DNA from 3 places in the Citricoccus parietis genome. Region 2 is predicted to be linked to each of the others. Evidence: predicted binding sites of a transcription regulator. Region 2 holds the regulator's gene; each other region holds the start of a gene.
What was found. The regulator LexA, encoded in region 2, represses DNA repair genes until DNA is damaged. The targets are predictions, from matches to a motif close to TCGAACANNTGTTCGA.

Region 1 (6,290 bases), on a different contig from region 2:
TGAACGAGTCCGCCGTCAGGCCGATGGCCACGATCAGGCCCGCTATGCCGGCCAGGGACAACCGATAGTTGTCCGACCAGCCCAAGAGGACGATCGCCAGATAGGTCAGCACCCCCGCCACCACGAGGGAGGCCATGGTGACCAGCCCCAGCAGGCGGTACTGGAAGATCGAGTACACGGCGACCAGTGCCAGGCCGATGAGCCCGGCGATGAGGCCGAGGCGCAGCTGGTCGGCACCGAGGGTGGCGGAGATCTGCTGCTCGGACTCGATGGTGAAGCTGATCGGCAGGGCGCCGTACTTCAGCTGCTCCGCCAGAGCCGCGGCGGACTCCTCGGTGAAGTTGCCGGAGATCTGGGCCCGGCCGTCGGTGATGACGGCCTGGGACTGTGGCGCGGAGACGACCATGCCGTCCAGGACAATGGCGAACTGCTTGCGCGGGTCGCCCTCCTGGAAGGGGGTCAGGCGCTGGGTGACCTCGCGGAAGGCATCCGCGCCGGCGTTGTTGAAGGTCAGGTTCACGGCCCACTGGTTGGTGGACACGCCGGTGGCCGTGTTGACCAGGCCGTAGTCGGCGTCGGCGATGTCGGTGCCCGGGACCTCGACCGGTCCGACAATGTACTTCACGCCCTGATTCGGATCGCAGACAATCGCTGCCTCGTCCGTGGGCAGCGGCTCCCGGTTCGGGTCCTCGAGCACGGCGGGACAGTCATAGGCCTCGAACTCGGCGGCCAGTTCCGGGGTGATCCAGTTCGGGTCCGAGCCGTTCTCGGGCTCGGCTGTGGGCTCCGGGAACTCCTCCACCGGCGTCCGCTGGTCCTCCGGCGTCGCGGTGAAGGAACCCATGGTGATGACCGGACGGAACTCCATGTTGGCGGAGGCCTGGATCAGCTCACGGGTCTCCTGGTCCGGGACGCCGGGCAGGGACACCACCACATTCCGACCGCTCTGGGTGGTGATCTCCGCCTCGGAGACACCGGAGCCGTCCACACGCTGGCGGATGATCTCGACCGCCTGGTCGAGCTGCTCCCCGGACACCTCCTGGCCACCGGTGACCTCCGGGGCGAGCACCATCTGGGTGCCGCCTTCCAGGTCGAGGGCGAGCTTGGGGGCCAGCTGGGCCTGGCCGGTGGCCACGCCGACACCGAGGATCGCCGCCAGGGCGACTATCAGGCCGGCGAGCCACCAGAGGGTGCGCTTGGCGCGTCCCCGGGGGGTCTTATCAGACATGGAGGGCTACGGCTTTCGGTTCACGGTACGAGGGCGGGCGTCTGCTCGGTCAGACGGTGTCAGGCAGAGGGGCGGTCCGTGCCGGGACGCTGATCGTCCGGGCCGTTACCATCGGTCTCGTTGCGGTCGGTGCCGCCATTGGCCTCTTCCAGGCCGGCCGGGGAATCCGGGATGGTGGTCTCCGGCTCGCCGGCCACGGCGGCGGGATTCACGGCCTTGCCGATGGCCTGCAGGTGCACGGTGGCCGTGTTACCCGGGGAGATCTCGATGACGGCCTTGTTCTCTTCCTTGTCCACGGACAGGATGGTGCCGAACAGACCCATGGTGGTCATGACCTCCACGCCCGGGGCGAGCGACTGGTGGAGCTGCTGCTGCTGCTGCTGGGCCTTCTTGCTGCGGCGGAACATGCTGAAGATCAGCAACGCGAAGATCGCGAGCATGATCAGCAGGAAGGGGTCGAACGGCAGGCCGCCACCGCCTTCCGGATTGGCGCCTTCGGCGACAAGCGAGACAGTTGGGGGGGCGATCAGCTGGGTCACTTCGGGGACACCACATTCCAGAGTCGGGGCACAGGACAACCCGATTAGTCTACGGGTAGGTTCACACTGTCCATTCAGACGCGCCCTCCCGGGGCACATTGTTCACCGATTTCCCAGAAACGCCTCGAACCCGGGGACAGGAATCAGGGCCCGCGTTCAGGGGTCAATCCGAGTTCACGGATCAAACAGCGTGTCGGCCTCGTCGGCACTGTCTGGCCGGTCGGAGTCCGCACCGGCATCACTTGCCGCCGGAACCGACCAGAACGCCGCGCCCGGAGAATCGGGGGGCGGGACCAGGCCCAGGTGCTCCCAGGCGGCGGGCATGGCGATCCGGCCCCGCGGGGTCCGCCCCAGCAGGCCCTCCCGCACCAGGAAGGGCTCCGCCACGGTCTCCACCGTCTCGGTCTCCTCCCCCACGGCGATGGCCAGCGTGGACAGGCCCACCGGTCCCCCGGCGAACTTGCGGCACAGGGCCTCGAGCACAGAGCGGTCGAGGCGGTCCAGGCCTTTCCCATCCACCTCGTACATCTCCAAGGCGGCGGAGGCGGCGCGCGAGTCCACCTGGTCCAGCCCGCCGACCAGGGCCCAGTCGCGCACCCGGCGCAGCAGCCGGTTGGCGATGCGCGGCGTTCCCCGCGACCGGCTGGCGATCTGGGTGAACCCCGCGGAGTTGACCTTCATGTCCAGCAACAGGGCGGAGCGGCGGAGCACCAGTTCCAGTTCCTCGGTGCTGTAGAACTCGAGGTGGCCGGTGAAGCCGAAGCGGTCGCGGAGCGGCCCGGGCAGCAGCCCGGCGCGGGTGGTGGCCCCCACCAGCGTGAAGGGCGGGATCTCCAGGGGAATGGAGGTGGCGCCGGCTCCCTTGCCGACCACGATGTCCACCCGGAAGTCCTCCATGGCCATGTAGAGCATCTCCTCGGCCGGGCGGGACATCCGGTGGATCTCGTCCAGGAAGAGCACCTCACCCTCCGTCAGGGAGGACAGGATGGCAGCCAGATCACCGGCGTGCTGGATCGCCGGTCCGGAGGAGATCCGCAGGGGCGCGTTCATCTCCGCCGCGATGATCATGGCCAGGGTGGTCTTGCCCAGTCCGGGCGGTCCGGACATCAGCACGTGGTCGGCGGTGCGGCCGCGCAACCGGGCCGCCTCCAGGACCAGTGAGAGCTGCCGGCGGACCCGCTGCTGGCCCACGAAGTCGTCGAGGTTCTTGGGACGCAGGGCGGTCTCGAGCTCCCGCTCCTCACCCTCAGCGGCCCCGGCCACGAGCCGGCCGTCTGGCTGTTGCGTCATGCGCTACCCCCTACCGGCCCGACCGGGCGGACTGCCCCTGGCCGAGGTGGCGCAGCGTGGACTTGAGCACGCTGGCCACCGTGCCGGACTCCTCGAGTTCGGGCTCGTGCCGAATGGTGTCCCGGACTGCCTTCTCGGCGTCCTTCTCCGTCCAGCCTAAGCCGGTCAGCGCCTCCAGGACGCGGTCCATCCAGGGCATGGAGCCGGCCAGCGCCGGCTGGTCCTCGGTCCCGGCGGCGGCCGCCCCGGTGGGCACGAGCTTGTCCGTCAGCTCCAGGACGATGCGCCGCGCACCCTTGGGTCCGATACCCGGGACCTTGGTGAAGGCCTTGTCGTCCCCCGTGGACGCGGCCACCCGGACCGCCTCCGGAGCGTGGACCGCCAGCACGGCCAGGGCCAGCCGGGGGCCGACTCCGGAGACCCCGAGCAGCACCTCGAAGACCTCCCTCTCGTCCTCCGTGGCGAAGCCGAACAGGGTCATGGAGTCCTCCCGCACCACCATGGAGGTCAGGACCCGTCCCGCCTCCCCCAGATGGAGCCCCGCCAGCGTCTGCGGGGTGGCGGAGAACCGCATGCCGAAGCCGGACACGGTGAGGACAGCGTGGTTCAGCCCCACGGATTCCACGGTGCCGGTCAGGGACGAAATCATGCTCAACTCGCTCTTCTCGGAATGGCAATTGGACAACAGCCGGACGACAACGGGTCAGGTGTCGGACGGCCGCCCGGTTCGAACGTATCTACGAAGACCTTAGCCCATGGCTGATATCAGATCCGGGACCCGCCGCTCCAGCCCTTCGAGCCCCGGCTTCGCTGCTCGGCGGCGAGCCAGGCCTGTTGGGCCGGCGTCGATCCCCCGGTGCGGCGGCCGCCGGAGCCGCCGGCCGGCGTCGGGAACCGCGAAGCGCGCTGGGGACTGGTGAGGTTGCCCGTCTCCAGTCCGCGGCCCATCAGCCCGCCGCGCCAGGCATGGGTGATGGCCAGGGCGAGGGCATCGGCGGCGTCGGCGGGCTTGGGCGGGGCGTCGAGGCGCAGAATCCTGGTGACCATGGCGGTGACCTGGTCCTTGCCCGCGGTGCCACTGCCGGTGACCGCGGCCTTCACCTCGGAGGGGGTGTGGAGCGCCACCGGGATGCCGCGCCGGGCGGCCGCCGCGATGACCACGCCGGAGGCCTGGGCGGTGCCCATCACGGTCGGCGTGTTGTTCTGCGCGAACATGCGTTCCACGGCCACGTGGTCCGGGCTGTGGCGGTCGAGCCACTCGTTGATGGCCTCGTCGATGGCGAGCAACCGCAGGTCGAGCGACTGCTCCGCCGGGGAGCCGACGACCGTCACCGCCACCAGCGTGGCGGTGCGGTTGGGCGCCACGTCCACCACGGCGATCCCGCAGCGGGTCAGGCCGGGATCGACACCGAGGACCCGCAGCGGACTCGGCGCCCGGCGTCCCGTGGCCCCGGGGCTGACGGTCAAGGGCGGATCAGTCCTCGTCCAGCTGGGCGAGGACCTCCGGGGAGATGTCCACGTTGGAGTAGACGCTCTGCACGTCGTCCAGGTCCTCCAGCGCGTCCTCCAGGTTGAAGTACGTCTTCGCGCCCTTGGCGTCCAGGTCCACCTTCATGGTGGCCACGAACTCCATCTCGTCCGTGTCGTACTCGATCCCGGCCTCGTCCAGGGCGCCGGCCACGGCACGCAGGTCGGAGGGGTCGCACAGGATCTCGAAGGAGTCCCCGGACTGCATGACCTCCTCGGCGCCGGCGTCCAGCACCGCCATCAGGATGTCGTCCTCGGTGTGTCCCTCGGCCGGCAGCCGAACCAGGCCGGTGCGGTTGAACAGGAAGGCCACGGACCCCGAGTCGGCCATGGTGCCCCCGCTCCGGGTCACGGCGGTGCGGACCTCAGCGGCGGCGCGGTTCTTGTTGTCCGTCAGACACTCGACCATCAGGGCGGAACCCTGGGGCCCGCGGACCTCATAGATGATCTCCGTGTATTCGATGACCTCACCGGTCAGGCCGGCGCCGCGCTTGATGGCGCGCTCGATGTTGTCATTGGGGACGGACTGTTTCTTGGCCTTGGTGACCGCCAGCTCCAGAGCGGGGTTGCCGTCCAAGTCGGGCCCGCCGGCGCGGGCCGCCACCTCGATGCCCTTGACGTACTTGGCGAAGGCCTTCGCGCGGCGGGCGTCGATGATGGCCTTCTTGTGCTTGGTGGTCGCCCACTTGGAATGCCCTGACACGTGCTCTCCTCTCCGAGGCGACCGCGCTGGAGCACGGCCCGCATCGGCTGTTGGTGATGATCGGGTTCGTCCTGGCCCGGGCGCCGCAGCGCCGGGTCCTGCCGCTGCCGGCAGAAGTCTGGCTTCGATTCTACGGGAGGAGCGGCCGGCGCCCCTTCCAGGCGTGACACGGTGTGGACGGTCGGTTCTGCCGGCCCCTGTCCAGCGGACCCCAGATGTGAAACAGTTGCTGACTATGACGACCGACACCTCCTCCGCCACCGGCACCAATCCCCTCCTGGTGCCGTCCCCGCTGCCCTATGGGCTCCCCGACTTCGCTGCCCTCGACGACGAGCACTTCCTGCCCGCCTACCGCGCCGGCATGGCCGAGCACCGCGCCGAACTCGAGGTGATCACCGCGGATCCCGCCGAGCCGACGTTCGAGAACACGTTCCTCGCCTTCGAGCGTTCGGGGCAGCTGCTGCGCCGGGTGCACCAGGTCTTCTCCAACCTCGTGGCCGCCGACGGCACCGAGGCCCGGCAGGAGATCGACGAGGAGATCAGCCCCGAGTTGTCCGCCCACTGGGACGCGATCCACCTCGACGCGGCCCTCTACAGCCAACTGGCGAGGGTGGACCTGGATGGCATCGGCGGGCTGGAGACCGAGGACCGCCGGCTGGCCGAGGAGACCCTCAAGACCTTCCGGCTGCTCGGGGCGGACCTCGACCGTGAGGCGAAGGTGCGTCTGGCGGCCATCAATGAGCGACTCGCCGTGCTGTCCTCCCAGTACGGACGCCGCATGGTCGCGGAGAACACCGCCTCGGCTGTCTGGTTCGGCTCCGCCGGGGAGGTGGCCGGGCTCTCCGAGCAGGACCTCGCCTCGGCCGCGTCCGCGGCCCGGAACGCCGGGCACGACGCCGGCTACCTCCTGACGCTGTCCATGTTCACCTCCCAGCCCTGGTTGGAGACCCTCGAGAACCCGGAGTCGCGGCGGCGCGTCCACGAGGCCGCCTGGCTGCGCGGC
Region 2 (6,290 bases):
TGGTTGGGGTGGGTGTCATTGGCCAGGACGTCGATGGTGACCACATCACCGACGCGGACGTTCGCCGCATCCGCGACGGCGATGGGCGGCTGCATGACCTCCGGTTCCGGCAGCGGCACCACGGTGACCTGACCCTCGGAGGTGCCCTGGGCGTTCGACACTGAATAGGAGAAGGTGGCGGGACCGGTCATCCCGCCGGTGTCCACCACCCGGATGTGGTTGAAGTCCTCGACGGCCAGTTTCAACGGGGCCGGCACCCCGGACTCGGTCGTGGCATCCTGGACCCCCTGCACCACGAGCACGCCTCCGGTCGGGTCGGTGTCATTGCCCAGGACGTTGACGAGGGTCTGACCGCCCGCCGGCAACAGCGCGATGTCACGCACGGCCACCGGCAGTCCGGAGCTCTCCTCACTCTCCACGACGTCCACGCGGATCAACCCGGGGGCGGAGTCGTACTCGTTCGCCGCCAGATACTCGACGTAGTAGGTGTCGGCGACATCCGAGGACCACTGCACCGATCCCCCGGCGGCCGAGTAGTCGATCTCCGCATTCTCTACAGCAGCCACTTGGGCGAGGCGCAGTTGGCCGCCCAGTGGATCGGTGTCGTTCTCGAGCGGGTAGAACGTGATCTCCTGCCCCGCCTGGACGGTGACGTGGTCTGCCTGGGTGATCGGCGGATGGACAGATCCGCGTTCGAGGACCTCGATCTGCACCGTGCCCGTGGTGGTCTCGCGCCCGTCGGTCACGGAGACCTGGATGTCCCGGCGTCCGGCTTCGCCGGTGTTGTCTTGGTACGTGAGCTGGCCGTCCGGACGGGTGCGCACGGTGTCCGGCTCCTCTGCCAGGGCGCCCACGAGCTGGAGGTCGTCACCGTCCGGGTCGATCCAGTCGGTCAGGACCTGGCTCGTCACAGATTCTCCGGCCGGCACGCGCAGCACCGCCTTGCGCTCCTGGGTGGGCCCCCGATTCTCACTGTCCGGCACCACCTGCAGAGAGATCTGAGCCGTATCCGTGCCACCACGCCCGTCGTTGGCCACATAGGACACCTCGGACCGGCCGCTCGCGGATTTCGGGACGACGACCTGCAACCCGATGCCGTCGATGATCTCCTGCACCGTGCCCACTGAGGGCTGGTCACCCTCGAGGGAGACCGTCAGGACATCACCGTCCGGGTCGGAGTCATTGAACAGGACGGGCAATTGCGTGGTCCGCCCGGGCCGCACGCCGAAACTGTCATCCTCCGCCACGGGCGGCCTGTTCTCCTCCTGCCGCTCCGGCAGAGCGGTCTCCTGGGTGACCTCGTCGGATTCCTCCTCCGTCTCCTCGCCCTCGCCCTGGGGCGGTTCGAGGTCGTCCCAGTTGGCGACCACCTTCATCTGGTCGAGGACCATCCAGTTGGTCCCGGACGTCGTGTCGTTGAGTACCACGACATCGCGGTTCACCCGGAAGACCAGCTCCGCGCCGGCCGTCAGCTCGGGGATGGGGACGATCTGATCCTGTTCTTCACCGTCACAGTCCTGCAGGTAGTGCCCGGTGACGGCCGAGGCGGCATGAAGGCAACCGGCTACCCGAACGGGGGCCGTTGCCGCCACACTGCCGTCAGCACCAGCGGGTGAGGTCGATCCGGCGGAGGCGTCCGTGGGAGGGACGATGCTCATGGCCTGAATGTCCCCGTTGGACAGAGCCACGGTGACCAGGTCCCGCTCGGTAGACAAAGCCACCTGGTCCACCTCAGGACCGGACGGCTGTGGCACCGCACCCACCAGCCGCTCATCCTGCACGGAGTGGCCTGGCCAGGACAGGGTGCCGGACTCAGGGTCCACCACCACCGGAACGTCGCCCACGGCCACCAGCTGCGGTTCCTGCATTCCGGACAACCCTTCGAGGCCGTCCTGGCGGGTCTCCACCAGGGCACCAGGCTGCTCGCCCTCGGCCGCGAAGCGAATCACGGTGTCCCGGCCGAGGTCCGCCACGAACACCTCGCCACCCACCGTGGTCGTCGACGTCACGGCTCCCTCGGCCTCGTAGAGCGGTTCGTCCGTCGAGACCTGGGGCGTCGGGTCCACCGTCCCCGCGTAGACGGCCCCCTCGGCGGGATTGCTGGCCGAGATGACGCCGGCGCCCAGCGCGAAATCCTGGGTGGCCGGCATCATGACCTGGTCGCCGGCGACCATGGCGGTGGTGTCAATGGAGGTCAAGGCGCCGGAGGCCGGGTCCAGCATGAGGGCGGTGGCATCCTCCTGGTGAAGTTCGAAGTCCTCCACCGGGGGCCGGAAACCACCGTCCAGGATGGTGGACTCGTGGTTCAGGTGGCCGACGTATCCCCCACTGTTGTGGGTGACCCAGATGCCGGCATCATGCAGGTCGAGGTCAGCCGTGTCGAAGCCGGGATAGAGGAAGGCACCAGTGGCCACGAGGGCACCGACGGCGGAGAAGGCCACCGGGGTCGCCACAGACTTCATCTGCTTGCGCTTGTTCCCCATGAGTGCCCCGTCATCAGCAGTTGATCCGCCTCACTACGGACCCAGGCCATCCTAGCGGCGGGCTGAAGGGAGTCGAATCCCCCGGCACTCCCTGCGGGGCCAGCGGAGACTCAGGCCCCAGCGGGGACGAACAACACCTGACCGGGCTGCAGGTCGCCACCGTCGAGGTCATTAAGTTCGCCGATGCGCAGGATGGCCTCGTTGCGGGGCGACTCGGGGGCCGTGCGCCCGGCGATGGCCCACAAGGTGTCGCCATAGTTCACCGTGACCGTCTCCACGTCCGCAGCCGGCTGGTCATCGGAGGCCGCCGCCGGAGCCATCCCGTGGGCGCCGAAGAAGACGGCGGCCACTGCGGCCAGGACCGCCAGAACGATGACGGGGAACCCCACGAAGAGGAAACGACCACGGCGGTTCAGGTGGAATCCGGCGGAGCCGGCCGTGCGGATCTGGACCGATGCTGCAGTGCTCATGCTCTTCTGCCTCTCCTCCCGGAACCCCGGGCCATCTAGAACGTGTGTTCGACTGCTTCGACGTCATGTCTAGCACGCCTGTTCGAAACATGCCAAGAAAAATTCGAACATATCTTTGAATCGAGGGTGTGACTCCGGTACCGTCGGACCCAGCGACCAGCAAGAGACACTTCACCAAGACCGACGGACACGATAAGAACGGATGGTCGAATGGCCCCCCGGATTCCCACTCCCGCCCCGGACCCGCACCACGATCACGGCGTCCGGCCCCTCACCGATCGTCAGCGGATCATCCTCGGATCCATCCGCTCTGCGATCGCCGCACACGGGTATCCGCCGTCCATGCGGGAGATCGGAGATGCGGCCGGCTTGGCCTCGCTGTCATCGGTCACCCATCAACTGGGTCAGCTGGAGAAGCTCGGCTACATCCGCAAGGATCCGGGCCGCCCGCGGGCCATGGAGGTCCTGCTGGACGAGAACGGCCTGGCCCTCGTGGCCGAGTCCGCCGTCACGTCCCCCGAATCGGCAGCCACGCCGGAGGGGGCGGTGAGGACCCTGCACACCGGGGCCGCCGACGGTGATGCCGTCCCGGTCCCCCTGGTGGGCCGGATTGCCGCCGGTGGGCCGATCCTCGCCGACCAGCAGGTCGAGGACGTCATGACCCTGCCGCGTCAACTGACCGGCGAGGGGGAACTGTTCATGCTGAAGGTCTACGGCGATTCCATGGTCGATGCGGCCATCTGCGACGGCGACTGGGTGGTGGTGCGTCAGCAGAACAACGCACAGAACGGGGACATCGTCGCCGCGTTGCTGGACGACGAGGCCACCGTCAAGACCTTCCGGCAGCGGGATGGCCACACGTGGCTGCTGCCGCAGAACTCTGCGTATGAGCCCATCCTCGGCGACGAGGCGACGGTCATGGGCAAGGTCGTCACGGTACTCCGGGCGCTCTGAGCCCCATGAACCATCGGCCTCTGCCGCCGGGCGTCCGCGTGGCGGATGCCGAGGAGTTCGTCTACACCCACGGGCGGCTGCTCGAACGCCGCCGGGTGGACCTGCTGCTCCACGGCGGCGGCACCGAGGGTGTCCTGGCTGCCCTGGGGGCGTACCGCAATCCTGACGGTGGATTCGGTCACGGCCTCGAACCCGATGTGCAGTCACCGAAGAGTGAGGCGCTCTCCACGCTGACGGCTCTGGACCTCTTGGCCGGTTGGGATCTGGCCGAGCACCCCTGGGTTCGCTCTGGACTGGAATGGGTGGCCTCGACTTCCGGGCTGGACGGTTCCGTGCCGTTCGTCACCGAGGCCTCCCTCGAGTGGCCCCATGCACCGTGGGTCCAACCGGTTCCCGGCGGTTCGCACCTCACGTATGGCTTCGCCGCCGCAGCCCTGCTGACGGGGTTCGCGGGCGGGTGGGCTGAGGCCGCCTCGGACTGGTGCCGCCTCCGCTTGTCCCGGGCTGCGACTGCCGGCGACCTGCCCGCCTATGAGGCCAAGTACGCCCTGAGGTTCCTCGCTGCGGACGGCCTTCCCACGGGCTCGGTCGACAGCCCGATTCTGGCAGCCCTTCGTGAGCGGTTGTCCGCCAACGGCTCCCTCCCCGTGCAGGGTGGCGTTGAGGACGAGAGCATCCATGCGCTCGACCTGGTCCACCATCCTTGGACGGTCCCCTTCCCCTCGGACCTCTACGGCGGCCTGGTCCCTGCGGCCGTGATGTCCCGGGACCGCCGGTGGCTCGCATCCGCCCAGGAGCCCGATGGCGGATGGTCCGTGGACTGGCCGGCCTGGAGCCCGGCCCCCGGCATCGAATGGCGGGCCATTCGCACGGTCGGCGCCCTCGAGATGCTGATCCGCTAGTCAGCGGGACGGAGCCGCTCCAGCACGCCGCGGACCACGGAGGGATCGGCCGTCGGCCAGAAGTCCGGCAGGGTCGAACGCAGGAACGATCCGTACCGTTCCGTCGCGAGCCTGGAGTCGAGGACAGCCACCACACCGCGGTCCGTCGCGGTCCTGATGAGCCGGCCGGCGCCCTGCGCCAGGCGGACCGCCGCATGGGAGGCGGAGACCGCCATGAACCCGTTGCCGCCATGCCGGCTGATGTCTCTGGACCGCGCCGTGGACAGGGGATCGTCCGGTCGCGGGAACGGGATCCGATCGATGACCACCAGGCGGCAGGACTCGCCGGGTACGTCCACGCCCTGCCACAGGCTCATGGTCCCGAACAGACAGGTGTCCTCCTCCGTGGCGAACTGACGCACCAGGGCGGTCAGCGTGGTGTCGCCCTGGCACAGGATCGTGGGCTTCGGACCGAGCCGCGTGCGCATCTCGGCGGCAGCGTCCTCGGCGGCTCGTTTGGAGGAGAACAGGCACAGAGCGCCGCCGCCGGACGCCCTGAGCAGTGCCTCGAGTTCGTCATAGGCCTCGGGGGCAGCGAACCGACCCGGCTTCGGCAGATGCCGGGCCACGTAGAGCACACCCTGCCTCGGGTAGTCGAAGGGGCTGCCCACGTCCAGACCGGTCCAGGCCGGCGCCCCCTCGCCCATCAGGCCGAGGGATCCCGCCACCGGGTTGAACGACTCACCGATGGCCAGCGTGGCCGAGGTCAGCACGGTCGTGGCCTGGCCGAAGAGTCCCTCACGGAGTTTGCCGGCCACGGACAGCGGGGCCACGTAGAGCATCGGAGCCGCGGACTCGTCCCCGGGGATCCACCCGGTGCCGGGCTCGAAGTGGCCCGGACGGGACGCCCAGAGCACCTCGGGGTGACTGGTGTCCGGGGTGGTCTCCAGCATCCGCTCGGCCACGTCCAGGACGTCCTGCATCCGGGATCGGGCCATCTGACGCCCGCCGTCGGCCGCGGAGTCGGCACCTCCCCCGCTCGGCTTGGAATCACTGAGCCCCTGGCGGGCCGCATCACGGACAGCCTTCAGGGCGTTCTGCTGGACCTCGTCCGGCCCACGCGGTATCAGGCCCGTGGGGGTGGCGGTGAAGGCGGCGTCAAGGCCGGCGCCGGCCTGCACCAGGTCCTCCACGGCGATGGCCGTGTGCTTACGGGCCGAGGAGGCCGCGGCCTGCACGATGGCCCCGGAGAGCTGGCCGGTCACCGCCCCGGTCACGCGGTCCTGGAGTTCGTGGGCCTCGTCCACCACCACGGCCTCGAACTCGGGCAGCACCGCGAGTCCCTCGAAGGCGGCGATGGCGAGCATGGCGTGATTGGTGACCACCACGTCTGCCTCTCCGGCGTCCGCGCGCGCCCGCTCGGAGAAGCACTCGGCCGCCATCGGGCACTTCTGGGCGCCCAGGCAGTCCACCGCGGACACCGAGACCTGGCGCCACGCGCG
Region 3 (6,290 bases), on a different contig from region 2:
GGCCGTCCCCTGCCGGTGCGGGGCACGTACAGGCCGGCCAGGACGTGTTCGAACATCGGGGCGTCCCCGCCCTGGCCCGGGCCGAGCAGTATCACCAGCGGGCGCATGTTCCCGTCGCACAGGTGGTGGATCTTGGTGCTCAGCCCGCCCCGGGAGCGGCCGATCGCGTGGTCAGGCGGCTCCTGGCGCTGTTTCATGTAGTTCGTCAGGTCCCCCTGTGCTGCGCGTCAGGTTCGTGGCGTGCTGGTGCGCGCGGTTGATGGTCGAGTCGACCGAGACCTCCCAGTCGATCAGGCCGGCTGCGTCCGCGTGCCCGAGCAGCGCGGTGAGGATGGCGTCCCAGGTTCCGTCGCCGCTGAACCGGCGGTGGCGCTTCCAGATGGTCTGCCACGGGCCGAAGCACTCCGGCACATCGCGCCAAGCGATCCCGGTCCGGTACCGGTAGATGATGCCCTCGACCACCACCCGGTGGTCCCGGAACGGCCGGCCCGCCCCGGTGGCCGAGGGCATCAATGGCTCGATCAGCGCCCACTGCTCGTCGGTCAGGGCTTCAGTGCGTGTCACTCGTCCAGCATGTCAACGCGACCAGCCACCCATTAGGAGACACACCCTAGGCGGCTACCACGACACCGTCACCCCGCGGGCCGAAACCGCCAGCGTTGACGAACTCCGCGACACCGGACTGCTGATGGTCCCGTTGATCCCCAACCGCACCATCGTGCAGGAGGCCAGGACCGCACGCTCCTGGTACGGCGACTACCGAAAGGGCCGCCCCGTCGTCGACGCATACACCGAGATCACCAGGAAGGTCCTCAGCGCATGAGCACCCAACCAGACCGCCCCGAAACCTTGCCCCGCCGCAACCGGCCTCAACCGGCTCCAGATGAGGCGGTTGACCCCGTCGTGCCCACGGTTCGCACCAGTGAAGGTCAGCCGTCCCAGGTGCAGGCCCCGGCAGGGTCGGCCCGAACAACCCGGCGAGGGCAAGCCACCGTGCAGCTCGGAGTTCGCGTCACTGAGGACATCGCAGACCTCGTCGCGGCAGAAGCTGACCGTCGCGGCATCAGTCAACGCGCCGTCGTCGAAGAAGCGCTCCGCGCCCACCTCGGCGGCTGATCCTGTGACGGCTGACTTCCGCGATGCGTCAGTCCGCCCACACCGCCAACGGCATCAGTTGGGAACTACCTGGGGCCGCTGAGGACGAAGCCCGGGCGATCACCGACGCGAGCTAACCCAGACCCTGAATCAGCTCAGGTCCGTTGTTGCGCACGTTGCCTATGGCGGTCCCGACTTCGGTCAGGGTCCATGCTGAGGCGGTCTGGTAGGCCTGGTTCCGCACGTGCTCGACCAGTGCTTCGGCTTCGCCTGCGGAGGCTAGCTTCTCGGGGTTCAGCCAGGTGTGCATGGTGTCGCGGTCCATGGGCAGGGGTAGGCGGTCGTGCAGGCCGGCCAGTTGTTCCAAGGTGGCCTCGCCGGTGCCGGTCTTGGGGGAGGGGCCGGTCAGGATGGTGCAGCTCAGAAGCCACCTGCCCTCATCGCCCTCCGCATCAGCCGGGTCTTTCCACCACTCGTAGAGCCCGGCGAAGTAAATCAGGGAGCCGTCTGCGGGGTGAACGAAGAAGGGCCGCTTCGGTGTGCCCTTGGGTGCATCTGCGGGGGGTTTGAGCCATTCGTAGTACCCGTCGACCGGGACCGCGCACCGTTTGGCTTTCACGGCAGCGCGAAAGGTTGGTTTCGTGGAGACGGTTTCCGAGCGGGCGTTGAAGGCCCGCGAGCCGACGGATACGTCCTTGGCCCATGGCGGGACCAGGCCCCATCGGGCCACGTGGATTTCCCGGCGGGTCTCGTCCTCGATCGCTCGTTCTAGGATGATGGGAACCTCGCTGGTCGGTGCGACGTTCCAGTTCGGTCGAAGCACCAGCTCTTCCTCGGGCTCGACCGCACCGGCATCTGCCACCAGGTCGCCGATGGCTCGGGCCATCACATACCGTCCACACATGAGGCCCAGTCTGCCGCACGCGCTCCTGCGGGCCGAGGGCACAAAGGCCGAACGGATGAACATCACTGCCTCCATCGAGACTATCCCCGACGATGACACGGGTCGTGGAGATCGGCAGGCCGATGAGCTGCCGGTTGAGGCCGAGTCCTATGAGGCGGGGGTTGCCGCGCTGCGTGCCCGGGTGCCTGAGGGCTGGTGGATCATGAATCTGCGGCGCACCGAGTACAAAGCCGAAGACCCCTCACCACTGGTCCCGGGGTCTGCGGGAGTCCTTCACAGGCGGACAGTGACGAGCTCGTCCCAATGGGTGGTGGCCCTGGGGGAGAGCATGGCCCGGCGCATCTGCCACGACGGCGGTGTTCCGAGGCCGCCGTATCCCAGGCCGACGCTCCCGACCCCGAAGCGGGCCACCACGGCGTCCAGGGTGGGGCCGAGATTGCGGCCCTCCCCGGGTGGGCCGAGGCCGGGCAGGGTCTCGGCCTGGCCTGCGGGGCGCAGATCGGTGAGCACGACGCCAGCCCGCACGTACCGGGTGCCCGGGCGGATCAGCTCGGCCAAGCCCAGGGATCCACGAGCGATCGTCACTGGCTCTGCCGTGGGCACGGGTAGGACGGCGCTGATCTGGGGCGAGTGGGGTTCCTGGTCCGTGGCGAACGGCGAGGTCGACGCCCAAGCGGTAAGGACCCGGGCTTCTTGTCCGGCATTGCGTAGCCGGGAGGCGAGTTGCTGGGCGTAGATGGAGAGGACTTGGCGCATGGCCGGGGTGGTGGTGACCGGTTCCGAGAAGGATCGGGAGTAGATGAGCTGGTCTTTGTACTGGCGAGGTTCTTCCTCGAGGGGGATGCACGGGGTGCCGCGCAGTTCGCGCACGGTGCGCTCCAGGACCACCGAGAACCGCCGGCGCATCTGCCCGGGGTCTTGGGCGGCGAGGTCTGCGGCGGTATGGATATTCAGATTCGCTAGGCGGCGGCCCAGCCGGCCGGCCACGCCCCAGAGATCAGTGACGGGGATGCTGGCCAGAATGGTGTCTCGTTGGGTGGGGGAGTAGGCCCCGAAGTGACACACTCCGACCCGGGACAGCGGGGCGGAACGCTTCACCCCGAGGAGGGCAACCTTCGCCAACGTCTTGGTGGGGGCGATGCCCACGCGCACCGGAATCCCGGTGCAGCGGGCCACGTCCTCGCGGATACGCCGGCCGGCCTGGATCACCTCTTCGACGGTGCCGCGCAGGCTGATGAAGGACTCGTCGATGCTGTAGACCTCCTGCCAGGCGGCGTGCCGGCCGATGACCTCCATGACCCTCGCCGAGAGGCTGCCGTAGAGCTCGTAGTTGGAGGACCGTGCCACGATCCCCTGGGTGGCGGCGACGGGCTCGAGCTTGAACCACGGGATCCCCATCGGGACCCCCAGTACCTTGGCCTCCTGGGACATGGCCACCACGCAGCCGTCGTTGTTGGACAACACCACCACCGGGCGGTCCTCCAGGCGCGGGTCGAAGACCCGCTCACACGAGGCATAGAAGCTGGCGCAGTCCACCAGAGCGATCACGGCCTCACGAGGTGCGGGAGACATGATGCAGTGCCACCGTGACCACACCCCAGACCCGCAGATCCGAGAGCGAGGGAACGGCAATGTCGGGATACGCCGGGTTCTCCGAGGAGAGCACCACCCGGTCCGCTTCGATTCTGAGCCGTTTCACGGTCAGTTCGCCATCAAGCACGGCGATCACCACGTGGCCGTGCTGGGGGCGGATCGAGCGGTCCACCACCAGTTCGTCGCCGTCCCAGATCCCGGCACCGGTCATGGAGTGCCCTCGCGCCCGCACTAGGTACGTCGAGGCCCGGTTGGGCATCAGGTGATCCGTCAGATCAATCTCGGCGGTGGTGTAGTCCTGGGACGGCGAGGGGAAGCCGGCCTCCACCACGCCGTCATTGACGCGCGTTCGCAGCTGCTCCCCGAGCCCTTCGGCGAGAGCCCGGACCTCGGTTGCCAGCAAGCCCTCACCTCACGCGAATCGAAAGTATGTTCGATTGCCAATCGTGCATGTGGTAAGCAGGCGGCAATTCCACCCGAGGGCTATGTAGCCGCATTTTGTGCTACAGTTTAGGAATGGGGGTGGAGCGGACGCGTAGCGCTGACAAGCACGGGATAACCCGAGAGGGTGCGCTCTGCGCCATGATGCATGCCGAGGTGACAGCAGAAATCGAGGGCGAGCCAGGGGATCAGACCATCGTGTATATCGGCCACTCGCATGGGCGGACTGAGCGCTACCTCGAAGTGATCGCGGCCCACTAACCACCCCGCACCGTCGTCGTCTTCCACGTCGTGGACCTCACCGATCAGTTCCGATACCTATTGCATGAAGGAGAAGCGCCATGACCGCCGATACGTACGAAGAGCTGGCCGGCCGGGCTGCGCGTGGAGACCTGACCGTGAAGCCGGGCACCATTCGGCGCGGCGAGGATGCCCGCCCCGATGCGCGCCACGCTCTCGTGGAAGCAACTGGAGCGGCAAGCCCACAGGAGGCCGTGCGGCTGGCCGTGGGGCGGCCGCCGGCCGGGACGAAACGAGGGCCCTCACCTGTCGTTCGGGCCCGCGTGCCGCAGGCCCTGAAGGATCGCGTGCATGCTCTTGCGGAGCGCGAGCAGCGCGACGAGTCCGACATCGTGCGTGAGGCCGTCGCTGCGTACCTCGAGCTGCGACATGTTTCCTGACCCTGGGTGGTAATCGTCCCTGGGCGACGGAGCGTTACCCGGTGCTGTCGGTGGCCGCGCCGCTCAGGTCGCGATTGATCTGCGGTTCGCCGGAGTCCTCGAAGATGATGAGGACATCCTGATGGACGGTGCCGTCCGGCATGGTGATGTCGGCGCGGAGTGCATTGCCGCGCCAGCCCTTATCTTCGACTGATTCGACCCCGTACTTGTTGGCGACATTTTCCTGGATGTTGGACTGCGAGGCGAAGTGTCCGTAGATCGAATAGGCGAGAGTCGCCAGACCGAGCACGAGAATGCCTGCACCCGCGAACACCTCGCGGACGGCGTCTTTGATCCGGTCCGGCCCGGCGTAGCGGGCGTCCTCGTCATCCAAGTGGGCTTGGTAGCGTTTGCGGCGCCACAGCCCGTGGGCGAGGACCGCCAGCCCCGCGATCGTCACGAGTGTGCCGATCCATTGGGTGACGAGTGGGGTCTGGAGGTCGATCGGGGCGTACATGACTTTATTGTCTCCCGGATGCCCCAGCCGGGAGTCTTCTGGTCGTGTACCAGTCGCGGGACAAGGCGGCCGGGAGGCCGGGCCTATCATGGGCCACTATGGATCCAGCACCCCAGAAGCCGGCGGATCATGTGCCGGTTGATAGCTTTGCGAACCGATATGGGCGGACCCAGCGTGCTCGGCCGTCATTCGGGTCCCGCTGGGGCAAATGGATTGCCGTCACCGCCCTAGTGCTCGCCGTGGCCGCTACTGCCTGGTTGGCATTCCCGACCTCGCAGGACTCTCTGTCCTGGAAAGACGTCGGCTACGCCATTGACTCCCCGACCCGGGCCTCGGTGACGTTCGAAGTCACCAAAGATTTCGAAGACACCGTGGCCTGCGCCATTCAAGTGCTTTCCGAAAACTATGCCATCGTGGGCTGGCGGACCGTCACCATCGGTCCGGCGAAGGTCGAGGATGCCACAGGCGGTTCCCTTCCCTCGGACAAGTCTCAGTACTACGACGTCAACCTGCGCACCGATTCTCTCGGGGTGAACGGCGGCGTCAACTCCTGCTGGATCGAGCAGGACGTCTGAGCCTGGATCTCCTGCCTGCACCTCATTCACCGCACCTCCATCGCGCCCCCTGAGTACTGGTCGCCTGATGAAAAGGGTTCGCCCGCCTCTCGAAGGACCCCCTCGAGAAGGCGGCCGCGATACCCTGTCGCCGGTCGCTTGATACCTCTTCGCCGGGCATGACATCAGGGACTGGGGTGGGGCGCCCCCGGCATTCCATAAGTCGTCGAAGAGCTGGAGGAGCCGCCGACCCTCAGGAGAAGCAACATCAGGCTCCGAGGCGGCGGGCGGAAATCCGGTTCTACTACACTGCGTAGAAGTAGTTTTGGTCATCATCTGCCTAAGGAAGCGCTATGCGTCGCCTCACCCTCGGACTCAGCGTCCTTCTCATCGCCATTGGTTCCATCGCCTATATCGCCACGTCGTTCGCCAGCTGGACAGCACTGATCCCGGCCTTGCTCGGAGTCGTGATCTTGATTGCAGGTCTTATCAGCTTGAAGAAGCAGAAGCTCGGTGTCCACCTTGCC

Region 1: a site for LexA is predicted at 3,785-3,800, ahead of ruvA (Holliday junction branch migration protein RuvA). Genes of this name have one in related genera too.
Region 3: a site for LexA is predicted at 4,014-4,029, ahead of ACFFIO_RS02315 (LexA family protein). Genes of this name have one in related genera too.

What each region holds. Positions count from the first base shown of each region.
Region 1 is NZ_JBHLWH010000032.1:171,846-178,135, reverse strand. It holds gene secD (protein translocase subunit SecD) at 1-1,228, opposite strand, end outside; gene yajC (preprotein translocase subunit YajC) at 1,288-1,767, opposite strand; gene ruvB (Holliday junction branch migration DNA helicase RuvB) at 1,942-3,057, opposite strand; gene ruvA (Holliday junction branch migration protein RuvA) at 3,068-3,706, opposite strand; gene ruvC (crossover junction endodeoxyribonuclease RuvC) at 3,823-4,524, opposite strand; gene ACFFIO_RS12345 (YebC/PmpR family DNA-binding transcriptional regulator) at 4,532-5,287, opposite strand; gene ACFFIO_RS12340 (M3 family metallopeptidase) at 5,523-6,290, shown strand, end outside.
Region 2 is NZ_JBHLWH010000027.1:157,028-163,317, forward strand. It holds gene ACFFIO_RS09800 (Ig-like domain-containing protein) at 1-2,483, opposite strand, end outside; gene ACFFIO_RS09805 (LysM peptidoglycan-binding domain-containing protein) at 2,594-2,953, opposite strand; gene lexA (transcriptional repressor LexA) at 3,164-3,907, shown strand; gene ACFFIO_RS09815 (hypothetical protein) at 3,913-4,809, shown strand; gene ACFFIO_RS09820 (ATP-dependent DNA helicase) at 4,806-6,290, opposite strand, start outside.
Region 3 is NZ_JBHLWH010000006.1:47,676-53,965, forward strand. It holds one part of gene ACFFIO_RS02290 (IS5 family transposase) at 1-206, opposite strand, end outside; one part of gene ACFFIO_RS02290 (IS5 family transposase) at 208-564, opposite strand; gene ACFFIO_RS02295 (hypothetical protein) at 689-823, shown strand; gene ACFFIO_RS02300 (ribbon-helix-helix protein, CopG family) at 994-1,116, shown strand; gene ACFFIO_RS02305 (SOS response-associated peptidase) at 1,229-1,999, opposite strand; gene ACFFIO_RS02310 (Y-family DNA polymerase) at 2,273-3,571, opposite strand; gene ACFFIO_RS02315 (LexA family protein) at 3,552-3,947, opposite strand; gene ACFFIO_RS02320 (ribbon-helix-helix protein, CopG family) at 4,375-4,713, shown strand; gene ACFFIO_RS02325 (YidH family protein) at 4,748-5,209, opposite strand; gene ACFFIO_RS02330 (DUF4307 domain-containing protein) at 5,308-5,784, shown strand; gene ACFFIO_RS02335 (hypothetical protein) at 6,117-6,290, shown strand, end outside.